2 regions of the Pseudarthrobacter sp. SL88 genome follow, and region 1 is predicted to be linked to the other one. Evidence: riboswitches for the same ligand, from Rfam matches in the RefSeq annotation. Region 1 holds a riboswitch; the other holds the start of a gene.
The links. Region 1 has a riboswitch for glycine ahead of cycA (D-serine/D-alanine/glycine transporter). Riboswitches for the same ligand answer to the same signal wherever they lie in the genome.

Region 1 (9,531 bases):
GGCCGGACGTACCGCAGCTCGCCGTAGGAGCTGGCCAGGGTGCGGTATCCCGGCGCTGGCAGGGCCTGCAGTCTGCGCGGGTTAGGTGGAAGCCCGAAAAGCTCCTCCGCGGTCCGGGCGAGTGACAGGCGCGCCGATCCGCCAGCGCCGCTTTCCCGCCGCCGGGTGAGGAGGGTAACCGCCGCGGCTGCCGCCCCGTACCCTGTTGCATGGTCCAGGGCCTGGACCGGCAGGGCACCCGGCCGCCATCCGGCGTCGTCCGTCATTCCGTACAGGTGGGCGATCCCGCTGGCGGCCTGGACGATGCTGTCGAAGCCGCGCAGCCTGCTCCATGGCCCGTCCGTCCCCCAGCTGTTCAGTGTGACCACCACGAGGTCCGGCCGGGTGGACAGCAGCGACGCCGCGTCGAGGCCGAAGCGGTCCAGGGAGCCGCTGCGGTAGCCGGTGATCACGACGTCGGCCACGGCAACCAGGCGTTCCAGCGCGGCGCGGGTTTCGGGCAGGCCGAGGTCGGCCACGGCGCTGCGTTTGCCGAAGGCGGTGTCCACGAACTGGTCGGAAAGTTCGGGCAGCACCGGCGGGTCGATGCGGAGTACGTCGGCTCCCAGGGCCGCCATGAGCCGCGTGGACACCGGGCCCGCGATCACGCGGGTGAGGTCCAGGACGCGCACTCCCGCCAGCGGCCGGCGCGGATTGCCGCCGGGCTGCGGGATGTCCTGGCGGCCGCTGCCCTGCGTGGCAGCGCCAGCAGCCGGGCCGTCCTGAACCTGCGGGTCAAGGACGATCCACGGCCCGGCGGCTGCTGCCCGGCCCATGTCCGAGGCCTGCCACTCGGCCCGGGTCCGGACGGCGGCTGCCACTGCACCCCGCGCCTGGATGGCGGACTCGGCGTCGAGGGAATCCCTGCTGCGCAGAGCGGCTTCGGCTTCCTCCGCCGTCATGGCATCCAGGGCCTGCAGGAGGCGTTGCCGGTGGTGTGGGTAGTTGGCATGCAGCCGGATCCAGCCGTCCCGGGTAGGGCGGAAACCCGAGAGCGGAGCAAATCCCTGCAAGGGGCGGCCGGCGATCCTCAGGTGCCCCGAGGAGTCGAATGCGGCGGCGGTCAGTTCCGGGCTGGCCGTGTACCTGCCGGCCGCACCCGTGTACCGGTCCAACGCGGCGCCCGCAGCACCCACCGCAGCCAGGGCGAGGCCTTCTACGTCCAGCGGGCCGCCCCACCAGGTGCGCAGGCCCTCTGCATCCGCCCCCGCCACGGCTACCGTCCGCGCGGGGGTGCCGCCTGCAGTTGCGAGAGCACCCGGGCCGGGACGTTCGTGGTGACCTCCTGGATCCCCAGCTCCCGGCACAGCGCCACGTCGTCCGCCGAATCCACGGTCCACACCCGGAATCGCCTTCCGGCCTTGAGCCACTGCCGAATGGTGTCCGGGCGTTCACGGACGTAGTCGATGCCCGGTCCCGCAAGCCCCACCAGGCCGGCGTCAAGGATACGTTCGCCCTCCAGCTGGGTGGCCTTCATGAGGTTGGCGACTGCTCCGCCGGTGATCAGGCCAAGGCCCAGGCCGCCGCGGATTTCATGGACCGTGAGGTCGTCCACCAGTTGGCAGATGTACTGCGCGGACACGGATTGCAGCAGGTGCCGGACCGAATCCGGGCTGAAGCTCATGAAGGTCACCGCCACGTTGTCCACCGTGGAGCTTCCGGGATCCCAGCCTTCGCTGCGCAGGACCTCCAGCACGCGGTCCTCGAGTTTGAGCTGGTAGGGGCTGGGGTGTTTGAGCTCGATGGCCAGCTTCACCGGCCGGCCCGCGCCGCGGAGGACGTCCAGGAGTTCCGGGAGCGTGAGGAGCTGCTCGGACCGGGCGCCGTAGGTTTCCGGGATACGGGCGCCCTTCCAGGAGGAGAAGTCCAGCTGCCGCAGTTCGCGGAGGGTCCGCTCGGCCACCGGGCCGGTGCCGTCCGAGGTGCGGTCCAGGTTGGCATCATGCAGCAGGACGACATGCTGGTCACGGGTCAGATGGACGTCGCACTCCACGCCGTCAGCGCCGTCCGCCAGCGCCTGCAGGTAGGCGGCGCGGGTGTGTTCGGCGAAGGCGCCGCTCGAGCCGCGGTGGGCGAAAACCAGCGGCCGCTGCGCCAGCCGGTCCGGAACGGTTTCGTCAGCTATGGTCCCCTCAGGTGTGGTCCCGTCAGGCGTGAGCTCGTCAGGTGTCATGGAGACACGGTAGCCGACCCGGCCCGGTCAGCGGGGCTAGGCTTGGCACATGCAGGTGAACTCTGAGCCAACTGCCCGGGAATCCCCTCCCCGCACCGCTCCTCCGGTGCCGGAAGGCGCGAAACCGCGGCCCGCCGTCGTCGGCCATCAACTCAGCGCGGGAGACGCCGAAAAGGCGGCAGCGCTGCGGAAGATGAAGATGCTGGCCCTGGGCCTGCTCATCGCCATGGCCGTGGTTTTCGTGTTCGCGTTTGCGCTGCAGGAGGAATATCCGTGGCTGCAGTACGTACGCGCCGCCGCGGAAGGCGGCATGGTGGGTGCGCTGGCTGACTGGTTCGCCGTCACCGCGCTGTTCAAGTACCCCATGGGCATCAAGATTCCGCACACCGCCATCATTCCGCGCCGAAAGGACCAGATCGGCGCGTCCCTGGGCGAGTTCGTTGAGACCAACTTCCTCTCCGAGCAGGTGGTCCAGGACAAGCTGGCCAGCGTGAACATCGCCCGCCGCGCCGGCGAATGGCTCGCCGCGCCAGGCGGCGCGGACCGGGTGGCCAAGGAAGGTGCGGCGGTCATCCGGGGCGCCTTCACGGTCCTGAACGACGACGACGTCCAGGCGGTCATCGAGGGCATGGTCCGCAAGCACCTGCTGACCCCGCCCTGGGGACCGCCGGTGGGCAGGCTCGCGGAGCGGATCTTCCACGATGGGCACCACCACACCCTGGTGGACCTGCTGGTGGACCGCGCCGCCGACTGGGTGGACGAGAACCACGAGACTGTCTCGCGGCTGGTTTCCGACCGCTCCCCCACCTGGGTACCCCAGTTCGTCGATGGCCTGGTGGGCGACAAGGTCTACGTTGAAATCCTGAAATTCGCCCGTGCCGTGCAGTCCGACCCCAACCACCAGGTGCGGCAACAGATCGACAAATACCTCAACGACCTGGCGCAGGACCTGCAGCACGACCCCAAGATGATTGCGCGCGCCGAGGACGTCAAGGCCCAGGTCCTGGGCGATCCCGAGGTCCGGGAGTTGGCCTCGCGGACGTGGGGCACCGTCAAGAACGCCCTGCTCGGAGCCGTGGACGATCCGGACAGCGAACTGACCGTCAAGTTCAAGGCCGCGGTCCGCGACTTCGGTTCGCGGTTGGTCAACGATCCCGAACTCGCCGGCAAGGTCAATACGTGGATCGGCGACGCCGCCGGCTACCTGGTCAAGACGTACCGGTCAGATATTGCCGGGGTCATCACGGATACTGTGGCGCGCTGGGATGCGGAAGAGACCTCCCAGAAGATCGAACTCCAGGTGGGCAAGGACCTGCAGTTCATCCGGATCAACGGCACCGTGGTGGGATCGCTGGCCGGGCTGCTGATCTTCACGGTGGCGCACCTGATCTTCGGCTGACCGCCGGCCACCGGTGTGCACCCGGCCCTGGGTCAGGCGCCAGGAGGCGCCGGGAGGTGCAGAATCAGGCGAAGGACTCCAGGCTGACGCCGGCGGCTTCCAGGCCCGCCCGGACACCGGCTGCCATGTCCACGGCACCCGGGGTGTCTCCGTGGATGCACAGGGAATCGGGCCGGACCTGGACCACGGTGCCGTCGGTGGCCACGACTTCGCCCCTGGTGGCCAGCCGGACGGCCCGCTCAACGATCGCGTCGACGTCGTGCAGCACGGCGCCCTCCTCGGACCGCGGCACCAGCGTTCCGTCAGCCCGGTAGGCGCGGTCCACGAAGGCTTCGACGAACACCGGGTGCCCGGCTTCCTGTGCCTGCTTGAGCAGCTCGGAACCCGGGAGGCCCAGGATCGGGAGCCCGGGGTCGTAGGCGTTGACGGCCGCCACCACGGCGGAGGCCTGCTCAGCGTCGTGCACCAAACGGTTGTAGAGCGCCCCGTGCGGCTTCACGTAGTCCACCGACGCACCTACGGCGTGGGCCACGCCGTCGAGCGCGCCCAGCTGGTACAGAACGTCGCCGAAGAGCTCATCAAAACTCGTGTCCAGGGACCGCCGGCCGAAGCCCGCCAGGTCCCGGTAGCCAACGTGCGCGCCGACGGTGACGTCCAGTTCGTAGGCCGCGCGGCAGCTGTCCAGCATGGTGACGGGATCTCCGGCATGGAAGCCGCAGGCCACGTTGGCGCTGGTGACCAGCTGGAACATCCGGGCGTCATCGCCCATGGTCCACGAGCCGAATGATTCGCCGAGGTCAGCGTTGAGATCCAAAAGTGTTGCCTTCCAGCTGGTTTTCCGTGGTCCCGGCTGCCGTGAGCTCACCGGGCAGGCTGTCCGGCATGGGTCCAAACGCCTCCTTGGCGTTGGCCACCACCGCACGGCCCATCACGAGGTTACCGGCTCCGCCCACCACGGCGCCGATCCCGAACGGCAGTGCCCGGCCCAGGAGCGCAGTTCCCTGGCGTTTGAGGAGGTTCCTGAGGAAGGCCTTCTGGATGCGGTTGCGGATGGTGCTGAAGCCCGGCATCGGCATCGACTTGGAGAGCACGCTGCCCCACTGCTTGGTGGCTCCAGCGCCGTTGCCGGCCATTTGTCCGCTGAGGGTGCCCAGCAGGGCGGTGCCTTCCTCTCCCAGCATGATGGCCATGACCATGGTGCTGGCCTTCTCCGGGTTGGTCAGGCGGATGCCGTGGAGCTCCGCGAGGGAGGTTGCGTACAGGGCGGTTGCCTCAAGGAAGCCCACCGTGGCGGCTGCCGAGAGTCCCAGCGACGCGACGGTCCCCACACCGGGCACGACGGCGGTGGCCCCCACGATTGCGCCGCCGCCGGTGACGGCGCGGAGGTAGTCGCGCTCAAGGAAGCCGGCCAGCTGGGCTGCCGTGGCACGGGGGTGCTTCTTCTGCAGCCGGCGGATGTAGGCCAGCACCAGCGGGCGCTGGATCTCCACGGCTTTCAGGAGCATGTTGTGGACGCCGGGCTTGGGCTTGCCGTCCTTGTCAAAGACTGCGTTGTGGGCAGTTTCCTGGGCGATCCGTACTGCTGGGTTGCTGCGCTTAGCCATGGTCACCTTCGTTTCACGTCGAGCTGCAGCGGGTGGCTGCCGTGCTTCTCCCATCCTAGATGCAGAAACACTAAGCATGCTGAACTTTGACGCCGGCGCCCCTGCACCCTCCTGCTGCAGACAGCACTGCGGCGGGACCCGGTGTGGGTCCCGCCGCAGCGTTGCAGTCAGGAGCTTATTCGCTTATCCGCAACCTGATGGCCTGGATTTGCGAAGAAGCCTAGGAGCGGGAGCCCCTGGATGCTTCCTCCTGGGCGGACCTTTCGCGGTCCTGCCCGCCGGCCGCCGCTTGTTCGTCGGCGCGCAGCTCTGCGCGGAAGACCTCGAAGCGGGCAAGGTGGGCGGGCCGGCGGCGGAGGATGGCCCACGCAACGCCAAGCACGAGGAACCAGATGGGGGTCACCAGCAGCGCTGCAAGCGTGTCCGGCTGGGTGGTCAGGGCCCAGAGGACGAACGCGAAGAACGCGTAAACCACCCACACAACGGGGATGCCGCCAGGCATCTTGAACTTCGACGCCTCGTGCAGGTGCGGGCGGCGCTTGCGGAAGGCAATGTAGCTGGCCAGGATGACCGACCAGACGAAGATGAAGCAGACGGCGGAGACGGTGGTCACCATCTCGAAGGCCTTGCCAACGTCCTGGCCGGCGTACATGAGCACGACGCCGGAGAGCAGCAGTACGCAGGAGAGGAACAGCGCGTTGCTGGGCACCTTCCTCGAGGACAGCCGGCTGAAGATGCCCGGGGCGTCACCCTCCTGCGCGAGACCGAACACCATGCGCGAGGTGGAGTAGATGCCGGAGTTGGCCGAGGACATGGCAGAGGTGAGGACCACCAGGTTGACCACGGTGGCTGCAGCGCCCAGCCCGGCGAGCGAGAACATGCCGATGAAGGGGCTGTGCCCGGCCGCGAACTGGGTCCACGGGGTGACGGCCATGAGGATGATCAGGGCGCCCACGTAGAAGAGCAGTACGCGAACGGGGATGGCATTGATGGCCTTGGGCAGCGTCCGCTCCGGGTTCTTGGCCTCGGCTGCGGTGGTGCCCACCAGTTCGATGCCGACGAAGGCGAACACGGCGATCTGGAAGCCGGCCACGAAGCCCATGAACTCATTGGGGAAGAAGCCGCCGTGGCTCCAGAGGTTCGTGAAGCTCGCGGTTCCGGCGTCGCTCTGGAAGCCGGTGAAGATCATGAAAAGGCCCACAATGATCAGCGCCGCGATGGCAATGATCTTGATGAGGGCGAACCAGAATTCGGTCTCGCCGAAGGCCTTGACCGTGGCGAGGTTCAGCAGCAGCAGGATGGCCACGGTGGCAAGCCCGGGGATCCAGAGCGGCAGTCCGGGCCAGAGTTCCTTGGAGTAGCCGGCGATGGCGATGACGTCTGCGATGCCGGTGATCACCCAGCAGAACCAGTAGGTCCAGCCGGTGAAGAACCCCGCCCACGGCCCCAGGAGGTCGGCTGCGAAGTCGCTGAAGGATTTGTAGTTCAGGTTGCTCAGGAGCAGTTCGCCCATGGCTCGCATGACGAAGAAGAGCATGAACCCGATGATCATGTACACGAAGATCACGGACGGGCCGGCCGCGGAGATGGTCTTGCCGGAGCCCATGAAGAGGCCGGTGCCGATGGCACCGCCGATTGCTATGAGCTGGATGTGCCTGTTGGTGAGCTGCCGCTCCAGGTGGGGAGGCTCGCTGCGGGCGGCGCTGCCCGCAGGAGGGTTGTTGCGGGGTGGCTCGCCGTTGGACGTGGGGGGATGAATCGCCATGGGGAACTCCATCGATAAAGCGGCATTTTGGGTGCCGCAGAAGTTGGGTTCCTCCCCGCTCTGTAGTGAACCTGAGAGTTTCCGCAGCCCAAGCCGCTTGCACCGCCGGTGAGCCGGAACAGGTCCGGCTGCTTTCCAGAGTTGCCTGTCCGCGGCGGTACATGGGCCTGAGAGTTTCCTGGGGAGGGTTTGCTCCTACGGCGCCTGCTAAATGTACCCGGCAGGACTCTCCCGCCGCAGGTCGAAGGCATGTTCAATTAGGTATGCTCAGCGGCCGCACCCTTCCGGGGCAACGTTGGCCCGGGCTGCTCCGATGAGCTGAGCCAGCCGGACACGGTGCTGATCACCGGACCCAGTGTGGTGCGGGTCACGATCGGATGTCAAACCCCCTTTTTCCGCCGCCGCAACAAAGCCGCTGCCGCCCATCGCGTGACAGTCGGATTTGTTTTCCTTTCAACCAACCTGTACGGTGTGAGGCGAATCACCCACAGTTGAATAGCCTTTCGAGCTGTGACGGGAGAGTCCTCCCGGCACCACCGGGCAGGCGCCGTAGGAGCAAATCCTCCCCAGGAATCTCTCAGGCCCCCGTACCGTCACGGCGAGGCAACTCTGGAAAGTAACCCGGCTCCGGCCAGGTTCACCGACGGTGCAAGCGAACCCGCCACGCAGGGTTCCGCGGAATCTCTCAGGTCCAATACAGAGCGGGGAGGAACCCATCCCATGCCGTGCCACCCTGGCCGGCCAGACCTGGAGTTCCTCATGACGATTCAATCCCTTCCAACTTCGTTCGTTGACCGCCATATCGGTGCGCGCCGGCAGGCTGACGTCGACACCATGCTGAAGGCTGTGGGCTACGACAGCGTTGACGGCCTGGTGGACGTGGCTGTTCCGGCATCGATCCGCCAGGAAACGGCATTGAAGCTGCAGGACGCCCTCAGCGAGGTTGAGGTCCTGACCGAGCTGCGCCGGCTGGCGGGCAAGAACAAGACCGCCGTGCAGATGATCGGCCAGGGCTACTACGACACCATCACCCCGGCCGTGATCCGCCGCAACATCCTTGAGGCGCCGGCCTGGTACACCGCCTACACGCCGTACCAGCCCGAGATCTCCCAGGGCCGGCTGGAGGCGCTGCTGAACTTCCAGACCATGGTTCAGGACCTCACCGCCCTCCCGGTGGCCAACGCGTCACTCCTCGATGAAGCCACTGCCGTGGCCGAGGCTGTGCTGCTGATGCGCCGGGCGAACAAAAATAAGGACGCCAAGGACGGCAAGACCGTCCTTGATGCCGACTGCCTCCCGCAGACCATCGCCATCGTGCTGGGCCGCGCCGAAGCGCTCGGCTTCGAGGTGGAGGTTGCTGACCTCTCCGCAGGCCTGCCTGAAGGTGCCATCAACGGCATCGTGCTCCAGCAGCCGGGCGTGTCCGGCCGGGTGTGGGACCAGAGCGCCGTTATCGCCGAGGCCAAGGAGCGCGGTGCGCTGGTCACAGTGGCCGCTGACCTGCTCGCGCTGACGCTGATCACTCCTCCGGGCGAGCAGGGTGCGGACATCGCCGTCGGCTCCACCCAGCGTTTCGGCGTGCCGCTGTTCTTCGGCGGCCCGCATGCCGCTTACATGGCTGTGCAGAAGGGCATGGAACGCACCCTCCCCGGCAGGATCGTGGGTGTCTCCAAGGACAACGCGGGCGCTCCCGCCTACCGCCTGGCCCTGCAGACCCGCGAGCAGCACATCCGCCGTGAGAAGGCCACGTCCAACATCTGCACCGCCCAGGCGCTGCTGGCCATCGTGTCCTCCTTCTACGCCGTCTACCACGGCCCGGACGGACTGAAGGCCATCGCAGAAACCGCCCACCACAACGCCAGGATCCTGGCCACGGCCCTCACCGCCATGGGCCGCGAACTGGTCACCGACTCCTTCTTCGACACCCTCACCGTGCGCGTGCCGGGCAAGGCCGCCAAGGTCATCAACGCCGCCGAGGCGCGCGGCATCAACCTCCGCTTCGTCGACGCGGACACGGTGGGCGTTTCCATCGATGAAACCACGACGGCGGCAACGCTGTCCGCAGTGGCCGTCGCCTTTGGTGCCGGCCCGGTAGGCGACGCCCAGGGTTTCGAGCTGCCCGACTCCGTGCTGCGCACCTCCGGATACCTGGAGCACCCGGTGTTCAACACGCACCGGTCAGAAACGCAGCTGTTGCGTTACATCCGCCGCCTGTCCGACCGGGACCTGGCCCTGGACCGGACCATGATCCCGCTGGGTTCCTGCACCATGAAGCTGAATGCCACCGCCGAGATGGAAGCGATTTCCTGGCCGGAGTTCGCCTCCATCCACCCGTTCGCTCCGGATTCCCAGACCGAGGGCTGGCGTGAGCTGATCACCGGGCTCGAGGCTGACCTGACCGAGATCACCGGGTACGACCAGGTGTCCATCCAGCCCAACGCCGGTTCCCAGGGCGAACTCGCCGGCCTTCTGGCGATCCGGGGCTACCACCACTCCCGGGGTGATCAGCAGCGCACCGTGTGCCTGATCCCCGCCTCGGCGCACGGCACCA
Region 2 (9,531 bases), 360 kb from region 1:
CGGGACTTCCACCGCGGCGTAGTACTTCAGCCCGGTGACGTCTGCGTGCTGGGCCGCGGGAACCAGCCGGAGCAGGAGGTCCTGCGCCTTGGGCCCCTGGACGGCGATCAGCGAAGTTTCCGCCGAGGCGTCCTGCACGGTGACGTCGAAGCCGGCAGCGCGGTCCTGCAGGGCCCCGGCTACTACCTTGGCGTTGCCTGCGTTCGGGACCACCAGGTACTTGGCTGTTCCGTCCGCAGCCGCGGGGAGGCGGTACGTGATCAGGTCGTCGATGATGCCGCCGTCGGTGTCACAGATCAGCGAGTACTTGGCCTTGCCCACCGCGATGGCTGACGGCTTTCCTGCCAGGGCGTAGTCGAGGAATGCTGCGGCGTCCGGGCCGGTGACCCAGACTTCACCCATGTGGGAGAGGTCGAACAGGCCGGCCGCGTTGCGCACGGCGTGGTGTTCGGCGAGCTCGGAGCTGTACTTGAGGGGCATCTGCCAGCCACCGAAATCGGTGAAGGAGGCGCCCAGCTTCTGGTGCTCGCCGTAAAGGGCGGTGTAGTTCTCAGTCATGGGAAGTCCTTAGGGAGCAGCTGTTAGGCCTGTCGAATGTGGTGATTGGGCTTGTCGACATCAAGGTTTCGGCAAGCCCAACCACCGAGCAACCTAGTTTTCGAAGGAGGTATCTTCCTCGAACGCCTCGAGGGGCGGGCAGGAGCAGACCAGGTTGCGGTCGCCGGCTGCGCCGTCGATGCGGCCCACGGGCGGGAAGTACTTGTCCTGCTTGTGGTGTGCCGGGAATGCGGCCTGCTCGCGCGGGTAGGCGCGGTCCCAGTCGGAGCTGACGACGGCTGACGCCGTGTGCGGTGCACGCCGCAGCGGGGAATCTGCGACGGCGAAGTCGCCGTTGGCCACCTGGTCGATTTCCTTGTGAATGGTGATCATGGCGTCGATGAAGCGGTCGATCTCGGCGAGGTCCTCGGACTCGGTGGGCTCCACCATCAGGGTCCCGGCCACCGGGAAGGCCAGGGTGGGCGCGTGGAAGCCGAAGTCGATCAGGCGCTTGGCCACGTCCTCGGCGGTCACTCCGGTACGGGCGGTGAGTTCGCGCAGGTCCAGGATGCACTCGTGCGCCACGAGCCCGCCCTCACCCGTGTAGAGCACCGGGTAGAACTCGTTCAACCGGGCAGCAACATAGTTCGCGGCCAGCAGCGCGGACTTAGTGGCCTCGGTCAGGCCCGTACCGCCCATCAGCTTCACGTACGCCCAGGAAATCGGCAGCACCCCGGCGGACCCGAACCGGGACGCGGAAATCGCCACGCCGTGGCCCTCCTCATGCGCGGCTTTATTCGCATCGCCGGGCATAAACGGGGCCAGGTGCGCCTTCGCAGCGACCGGTCCGACGCCGGGCCCGCCGCCGCCGTGCGGGATGCAGAACGTCTTGTGCAGGTTCAGGTGCGAGACGTCGCCGCCGAACTTGCCCGGCTGCGCCAGGCCCACGAGGGCGTTCAGGTTCGCGCCGTCCACATACACCTGTCCCCCTGCGGCGTGGACCGCGTCGCAGATCTCGGTCACGTCGCCGTCGTAGACGCCGTGGGTGGACGGGTAGGTGATCATGATGCAGGACAGGACATCCCGGTTCGCCTCGATCTTCGCCGTCAGGTCATCGTGGTTGATGGTGCCGTCCGCGGCCGTGGCGACAACAACCACCTTCATGCCCGCCAGCACGGCGGAGGCGGCGTTGGTGCCGTGCGCGGAGGCAGGGATCAGGCACACGGTGCGCTGCTCATCACCGCGGGAGCGGTGGTAGCCCCGGATCGCCAGAAGGCCGGCGAGTTCACCCTGGGAACCGGCGTTGGGCTGGATGGAGACCTGGTCGTACCCGGTGATCTCGGTCAGGTCAGCCTCGAGCCCGGTGATCAGTTCACGCCAGCCCTCGGTCTGGGAATCCGGAGCGAACGGGTGGATGGAGGCGAACTCCGGCCAGGAAATCGCTTCCATCTCGGCGGTAGCGTTCAGCTTCATGGTGCAGGAACCCAGCGGGATCATGGTCCGGTCCAGGGCCAGGTCCCGGTCGGACAGGCGGCGGATGTAACGCAACAGCTGCGTCTCTGACCGGTGCGTGTTGAACACCGGGTGCTCCAGATAGCCGGAGGACCGCTCCACCCCGGCATCCAGTGCGAAGCTCCCGCCCCCGGCGACCTTGGCGCCAAAGATGTCCACGACGTCGGCGACGACGGCCGTCGTCGTGGTTTCATCCAGGGAGATGCCTACGGTATCTGCATCGATGGAGCGCAGGTTGATGCCGCGTGCCTCAGCATCGGCAATAATGCCGGCGGCGCGGCCGGGAACCCGAACGGTGATGGTGTCGAAGAAGCTCTTGTGCAGGACTTCCACGCCGGCGGCCGCGAGGGAGGCCGCCAGGGTGCGGGCGTGGGCGTGCGTCGTTTCCGCGATCGCTTTCAGCCCGTCCGGGCCGTGGTAAACGGCGTACATGGAAGACACGATGGCCAGCAGTGCCTGCGCGGTGCAGATGTTGGACGTGGCCTTCTCGCGGCGGATGTGCTGCTCGCGGGTCTGCAGGGCCAGGCGGTAGGCAGGGACGCCGGCGTCGTCCTTCGAGACGCCCACCAGGCGGCCCGGCAGCGAGCGTTCCAGCCCCTTGCGGACGGCCATGTAGGCGGCGTGCGGGCCGCCGAAGAACAGCGGAACGCCGAAACGCTGGGTGGAGCCGACGGCGATGTCCGCACCCTGCTCACCCGGAGGAGTGATCAGGGTCAGCGCCAGCAGATCAGCAGCAACGGTGACCAGCGCGCCGCGCTCCTTGGCGGCGGAGATGGCATCTGCCTGGTTGAAGACACGGCCCGAGGCGCCGGGCTGCTGGAGCACGATGCCGTTGATGTCGCCCTCGGGCAGGCCCTTAGAGAGGTCGGCGACCTCCACCTTGAAGCCGAGCGCTTCGGCGCGGCCCTTGACGATGGCGATGGTCTGCGGCAACACGTCGATGTCCAGGACCGTTTTACCGTCAGCGGCAGGCTTGGCCTTGTTGGCGCGGCGCATCAGCAGGACTGCCTCGGCCACCGCCGTCGCTTCGTCCAGCAGGGATGCGTTGGCAATCGGCAGGCCCACCAGGTCCTGGACCATGGTCTGGAAGTTCAGCAGCGCCTCCAGCCGGCCCTGCGAGATCTCGGGCTGGTACGGCGTGTAGGCGGTGTACCAAGCCGGCGCCTCAAGGATGTTGCGGCGGATCACGGCCGGGGTGATGGTGCCGTAGTAGCCCTGGCCGATCAGCTGCACGGCGGTCTTGTTCTTCGCAGCAAGGCGTCGCAGCTCGGTTAGGACCTCAACCTCGCTGAGGGCGTCCTGCAGTTTCAGGGCCGTCTCCTGGCGGATGACCTGGGGAACGGCGGTATCGACCAGGGAGTCGACGGTGTCGTAGCCCACGGCCTTGAGCATGGTGTCGACGTGGTCCTGGCGCCGGGCACCGATATGGCGGTCGACGAAAGTGGTGGAGGCTGAACTAACCGTCACGGGGGAACTCCAGATACTCAGGCGGCGCAGGGTACGCCACAGCGATTCGGGTCCCTCCCCGCTCTGTATTGGACCTGAGAGTTTCCGCGGCGCCTGCATGGACAGGACCCGCTTGCACCGTCGGTGAGCACAACGGTCCGGCATCCGGTAACGGGGTGCCTGGACGGCCTGCTGCTTTCCAGAGGTGCCTCGCCGCGGCGGTACAGGGGCCTGCGAGATTCCTGGGGAGGATTTGCTCCTACGGCGCCTGCCGAACGTTGTGGCAGGACTCTCCCGCCGCAGATCAAAGGCTATTCAATTGGATGTGTACGCGGGGCCGTCCGGTGACGACTCCCACAACGCTTAATTCTCCTACGCCACGGCCCCCGGGGCAAATGTCCTGCTAGCGCCGGAGCCGCACCAGTGCTGCCAGCAATTCGTCGACGTCCGCGGCCGCGCCGCCTTCGGGGACGGGGCCAACGGAGAGCATGGCGTTGAAGTAGAGGCCGTCCCCCATGTACAGCACGGCCTTGGCCAGGGCCGGCCCCACGTCGGCGGCGATTTCGTCGAGCCACCGCCGCTGGATCGCAGCGAATCGGCGGCGGGTTTCTTCATGCGCCACCTCCGCCAGCCTGGTGGCGGCGACGATGGCCCGGTCCAAGGGGGTGTCTCCCCACACCGAGGACCGGATGAAGTAGGCCGCTGCGCCCTCCGATGCGGCGGCCATGGCATCGGCGTCTTCTCCCGCGAGCGTGTCCAACTGGTCCAGGAGCGCCTGGATCAGGGCTTCCTTGTTCGGAAAGTGGTAGAGGAGCCCGCCCTTGGAGACGCCGGCCTTTCGGGCCACGGCGTCCAGGGTGGCGGCTCGCTCCCCCACCTCAATCAACAGGGTGGCGAAGGCGTCAAGGACGGCTTCGCGGGCGACTGGCTTTCGGGGCATGCCATCCATCATGCCTTCCCGGGATGTCAGGGGCTCAACTCAGCCATCACTCCAAACTGTACCGTCTGGACGGTATAGTTAATTCCATGACCATCTCGACGCACCGTGATGCACCCCTGCTCCAGGGACCCGCCACGCCACGGGCCCCGTGGCGCGACTGGCTGGCCCTTGCGCTGCTGATGTTTCCCGTACTGCTGGTGGCCGTGGACAACACGGCCCTGACCTTCGCCCTGCCCGCGATCGCCCAGTCCCTGAACCCTTCCGGGGTGCAGCTGCTCTGGATCGTGGATGCCTACCCCCTGGTCTTGGCGGGGCTGCTGGTGTGCATGGGCAGCCTCGGCGACAGGATCGGCCGGCGGCGGCTGCTCCTCACCGGCAGCCTGGGCTTTGCCGCACTCTCGGCCGCCACGGCGTTCGCGCCAACGGCGGAATGGCTGATCGCAGGACGCGCCGCCCTGGGCTTCTTCGGGGCCATGTTGATGCCCTCTACCCTCTCGCTCATCCGCAACATCTTTGCGGAGCCCAACCGCCGCCGGCTGGCGGTGGCCATCTGGGCCGCCGGCTTCTCCGGCGGGGCCGCCCTGGGGCCGATTTTCGGCGGCTGGTTGGTGGAGCACTACTGGTGGGGCGCAGTCTTCCTGGTCGCAGTGCCGCTCATGCTGCCACTGATCGCCCTGGGTCCGGTGCTGATTCCGGAATCGAAGAATCCGGAACCGGGGAAGGTGGATTTTCCCAGCATCGTGCTGTCCCTGCTGGTGATGGTGCCACTGGTGTACGGCATCAAGGAAGTGGCTACGGAAGGAGTGTCCGGCACCGGCCTTGGCGCCATGGCTTTCGGCCTGGCCATGGCAGTCGTTTTTGTCCGGCGACAGCTCCGGCTGCCGCATCCCCTGCTGGACATGTCGCTTTTCCGCAACCGGGTGTTCAGCATGGCCATCACCGCAAACGTCCTGGCCCTGTTTTCCTTCAACGGCTTCATCCTCTTCCTGGCCCAGCACCTGCAGCTGCTCGAGGGCATGACGCCGTCCGCCGCAGGCGTCGCCATGATCCCGGCCCTTGTTGCCACTGTGGTGGCAGGCCTGGTGGTGGTGCCACTGGTCCGGAAGGTTAGGCCCGGCTTCGTGGTGGGCACGGGCTTGGCGTTCAGCGCTACGGGGTACAGCCTGGTGACGTTCGGGAACCACGACGGCGGGCCCACACTGCTGCTGGCAGCCTTGCTGATCCTGGCGCTGGGCGTGGGGACGGCTGAAACCATCTCCAACGACCTCATCCTCGGTGCGGCTCCGGCGCACAAGTCAGGTGCAGCGGCCGCCATCTCGGAGACCGGATACGAGGTGGGGGCGCTGCTGGGGACGGCCGTACTGGGCTCCATCCTCACGGCCTCCTACCAGCACAACCTGCACCTCCCGGCCGCTGTGGACGGCACCGCCACGGAAGCAGCCCGCCACAGTGCCGGCGAAACACTGGCCGGCGCCATGGACCTCGCAGCCGGGCTTCCGGCCCCGCTGGCCGATGCCGTCCGCCAGGCCGCAGCCGCCGCCTTCGACTCCGGCGTGCACGTCACCGCGGCGATTGGGCTGGTCCTGATGGCCACCGCGGCAGTCTGCGCCGCCGTCGTTCTTCGCAAAGTGCCCAAGGCCGCGTAACAGCACCACGGCACATGGCAGCGCGTAGGCCTTAACGGCAAAGGCGCCCTGCGCCGGAGATCAGCCTCCGGCGCAGGGCGCCTTATTCCTGCCGTGGCGGCAGCCCGCTGCTACTTTTCGTCAGGAGCGGTGACGCTGGCGGTTGGCTTGAGCGTCTCGGCGTTCACCATCCAGGCGAACTGCTCCAGCTTGGCGATGAACTCGTGCAGCAGGTCTGCGCTGGTGGGATCTTCCTCATCCACCTCGTCATGAACCTTGCGCATGGTGCCCACGGCGGCCTCCATGGCTGCAACGATCCGCTCGATGGCGTCCTTGGTGCTGATCAGCCCCTCGGGAAATTCCGCCAGGGCAGTCGACTTCGACACGGTGGAGCTGCGGCCGTCAGGCAGTGCATGGAGGGCCCTCATGCGTTCGGCGGTGTCATCGGCGAACTGGCGGGCGGCATCAACGATCTCATCCAGCTGCAGATGGAGGTCCCGGAAGTTGGTGCCCACAATGTTCCAGTGCGCCTGCTTGCCCTGGATGTGCAGCTCGATCAGGTCGGCGAGTACGGCCTGCAGATTGTTGGTCAGGGTCGGTGAAGCTTTCATGGGAGTCCTCCTCGATTGGTCCAGTAACTTCGAAACTATCAGCGCCCGGGCCACCCGGCATGGGCCTGGGCGGATATTTCTCAGTGAGCTTACTAATTTTGCCGCACAGTCATAAACGAACGTGATTCATATTCCCTCTTGCGCGACCGCCGTCACACCTCCATACTAAATGAACGCCATTCATATAGTGACCCCGGTCATAAGCTTTCAGAAAGCGGTGCCATGACAGAAGCACTCCGCACCAGCTCCATCGCCGCGCGGGGCGAGGAATTGCCCGGCAGCGGCGACATTACCGCCAAGGGACTAAAGGGCGGGCAGCTGGGGCTCCTCGCCGTCGTCGTCCTGGGAATTTCCACGATCGCCCCCGCCTACACCCTGACCAGCGCACTGGGCCCCACCGTCAATGAAGCCGGGCTCCAGCTGCCCGTGATTTTCCTGATCGGCTTCATCCCCATGATCCTGGTCTCGCTGGCCTACCGGGAACTCAACGCCGATTCACCGGACAGCGGCACCACCTTCACCTGGGTCAGCAAAGCGTTCGGCCCCTGGGTCGGCTGGATGGGTGGTTGGGGCCTCCTGGCGGCCAACATCATCGTGCTGTCCAACCTCGCCGGCGTGGCCGTCGATTTCTTCTACCTCTTCCTGTCCCAGCTCACCGGTTCACCGGAATTGGCGGAACTGGCCGATAACAAGGCCCTGAACGTCCTGACCTGCCTGGTTTTCGTCGCCCTGGCTGTCTGGGTCAGCTACCGCGGACTGCACACCACCAAAGTGGTGCAGTACGGCCTGGTGGGATTCCAGCTGCTGGTGCTCGGCCTGTTCGTCGGCATGGCCTTCGTCAACTGGTCCACCTCGGAGACCGCCATCCCCTTCAGCTGGGAGTGGTTCGACGTCACCAGGATCGAGACCTTCGGCCAGGTGGCCGCAGGAATTTCACTGTCCATCTTCGTCTACTGGGGCTGGGACGTCTGCCTCACAGTGAACGAGGAGACAGCCAACGGCAAGAAGACGGCCGGCGTGGCGGGCACCCTGACGGCCGTCATTGTCCTGGCCATCTACCTGCTGGTGAGCATCGCCACCATGATGTTCGCCGGCGTCGGCGATACCGGCAACGGGCTGAACAACGCGGAGAACCACGAGAACATCTTCACAGCGCTGGCCTCCCCCATCATGGGCCCGTTCGCCATCCTGATGTCCCTCGCAGTGCTCTCCAGCTCGGCCGCGTCCCTGCAGTCCACGTTCATGTCCCCGTCCCGCAGCCTCCTGGCGATGGCCCACTATGGGGCCCTGCCTGAACCCTTCAGCCGCGTCAGCCGGAAGTTCGCTACGCCGGGCTTCGCCACCATCGCTGCCGGCATCATGTCCGCGGGGTTCTACGCCGTGATGCATGTGGTCAGCGAGAACGTCCTCAATGACACCATCCTGGCCCTGGGCCTGATGATCTGCTTCTACTACGGCCTGACGGCACTGGCCTGCGCCTGGTACTTCCGGCACAGCCTCTTCACCAGCGTCCGCCATTTCGTGTTGCGGCTGCTGTGCCCCGTGCTGGGCGGCGTGGGCCTGTTCGTCGTGTTCTTCCAGACCGCCGTGGACAGCCTGGCGCCCGAGTTCGGCAGCGGCTCCGAAATCTTCGGCGTGGGACTGGTGTTCATCCTCGGCGTCGGCATCCTGGCGCTCGGCGCGGTCTTCATGCTGATCATGGCCCGGGTACGCCCCGGTTTCTTCCGTGGCGAAACGCTGCGGAAAGACACCCCGGCCCTGGTGGTCCCTGAGTAAGGGCGCCTGCACACGACAGGAAAGGTGCCGTTCCCGCCAACGCGGGGACGGCACCTTTCCTGTTTGACGACGGCGGCTGTCACCAGAAGTGCGCCACATCCACCACCAGCCGGGAGCCTGAACCCGGCCCGTCCAGCGTGAAGACACGGAACGGAAGACGGGCGCGGACGCCCACGCCGAGAGTGCTCTGGCCCTCAAAGCTTCCTGCCCAGACCACCTGGCGGAAGGTCTGGTAACCGGAGACGTTGGCGAGCTCAACCTGGTCGGCGGATTTGTACGTGGCGTCGCCGTTCCCGTCATAGGCAGGTGCCCGGACAACCACCTGCAGGCGGGCGCCACCCCGGACCTCGACCGGTTTGCCGGAACCGTCCTGAGTGATTTGCCCAACGTAACGGACGGAGTAGCCGGGGGCCGGGCCGCTGCCCAGGTCAACCACCAGCCGGTCGAAGCAATAGTGCTGTCCGGTGCGGACATTAGTGACGGGCGCGCCGCTCATGGAGTCGTCCGTCTTCATTAGCGAGCCCCATGTGAGCCCGCAATACGAGGTGGTTGCCGAGGCGGGCCCCGGAACCAGCAATCCCAGTCCGACGGCCACAAGGATGGCCGTGAACCAGATGGAGAGTTTTTTCATTGTGGTGCCACCCAAGGAAGGAGCGATTGGATAGCTCCAGATTAGGACGGCGGGAACGGTGAAACGAGGCCTGTGGCCGCTTCGGGGCGGAACCGTTAGCCTGCCGTCCGCAGCATTAAGGCTGCATAAAACAGGGGCCGTTTCCGGGGCCTTCTTAACCCGTTCGGCACCGTTCCTGCACCTGCCCGTTACCACCCATAACGGTTGCCCGGGGGATACGGGAAAGCGCCAGCCACCCCACTGGGGTGGCCGGCGCTGAAACCTGGTGGAAGCTCAGCCTTCGCAGTCGCGGCAGTACTTGAGGCCGTTCTTTTCGAGGGCAACCTGCGACCGGTGGCGGACCAGGAAGCACGAGGAGCACGTGAATTCGTCGGACTGCTCCGGAACGACAACAACTGTCAGTTCCTCGTTGGAGAGGTCGGCGCCGGGCAGGTCAATGCCTTCAGCGGTGTC

Region 2: it holds a riboswitch for glycine, as region 1 does, so the genes downstream of both, gcvP (aminomethyl-transferring glycine dehydrogenase) here and cycA (D-serine/D-alanine/glycine transporter) in region 1, are expected to answer to the same signal.

The regions. Positions count from the first base shown of each region.
Region 1 is NZ_JAPPRD010000001.1:3,500,887-3,510,417, forward strand. Features, by position in the region: gene OVA06_RS15860 (CoA transferase) at 1-1,253, opposite strand, end outside; gene OVA06_RS15865 (glycerophosphodiester phosphodiesterase) at 1,256-2,212, opposite strand; gene OVA06_RS15870 (DUF445 domain-containing protein) at 2,262-3,611, shown strand; gene OVA06_RS15875 (LamB/YcsF family protein) at 3,676-4,425, opposite strand; gene OVA06_RS15880 (hypothetical protein) at 4,409-5,215, opposite strand; gene cycA (D-serine/D-alanine/glycine transporter) at 5,436-6,980, opposite strand; glycine riboswitch at 7,031-7,125, opposite strand; glycine riboswitch at 7,126-7,224, opposite strand; glycine riboswitch at 7,485-7,583, shown strand; gene gcvP (aminomethyl-transferring glycine dehydrogenase) at 7,740-9,531, shown strand, end outside.
Region 2 is NZ_JAPPRD010000001.1:3,136,878-3,146,408, forward strand. Features, by position in the region: gene gcvT (glycine cleavage system aminomethyltransferase GcvT) at 1-558, opposite strand, end outside; gene gcvP (aminomethyl-transferring glycine dehydrogenase) at 652-3,516, opposite strand; glycine riboswitch at 3,705-3,802, opposite strand; gene OVA06_RS14180 (TetR/AcrR family transcriptional regulator) at 3,899-4,435, opposite strand; gene OVA06_RS14185 (MFS transporter) at 4,522-6,081, shown strand; gene OVA06_RS14190 (Dps family protein) at 6,192-6,671, opposite strand; gene OVA06_RS14195 (APC family permease) at 6,894-8,447, shown strand; gene OVA06_RS14200 (AMIN-like domain-containing (lipo)protein) at 8,527-9,078, opposite strand; gene OVA06_RS14205 (DUF4193 domain-containing protein) at 9,352-9,531, opposite strand, start outside.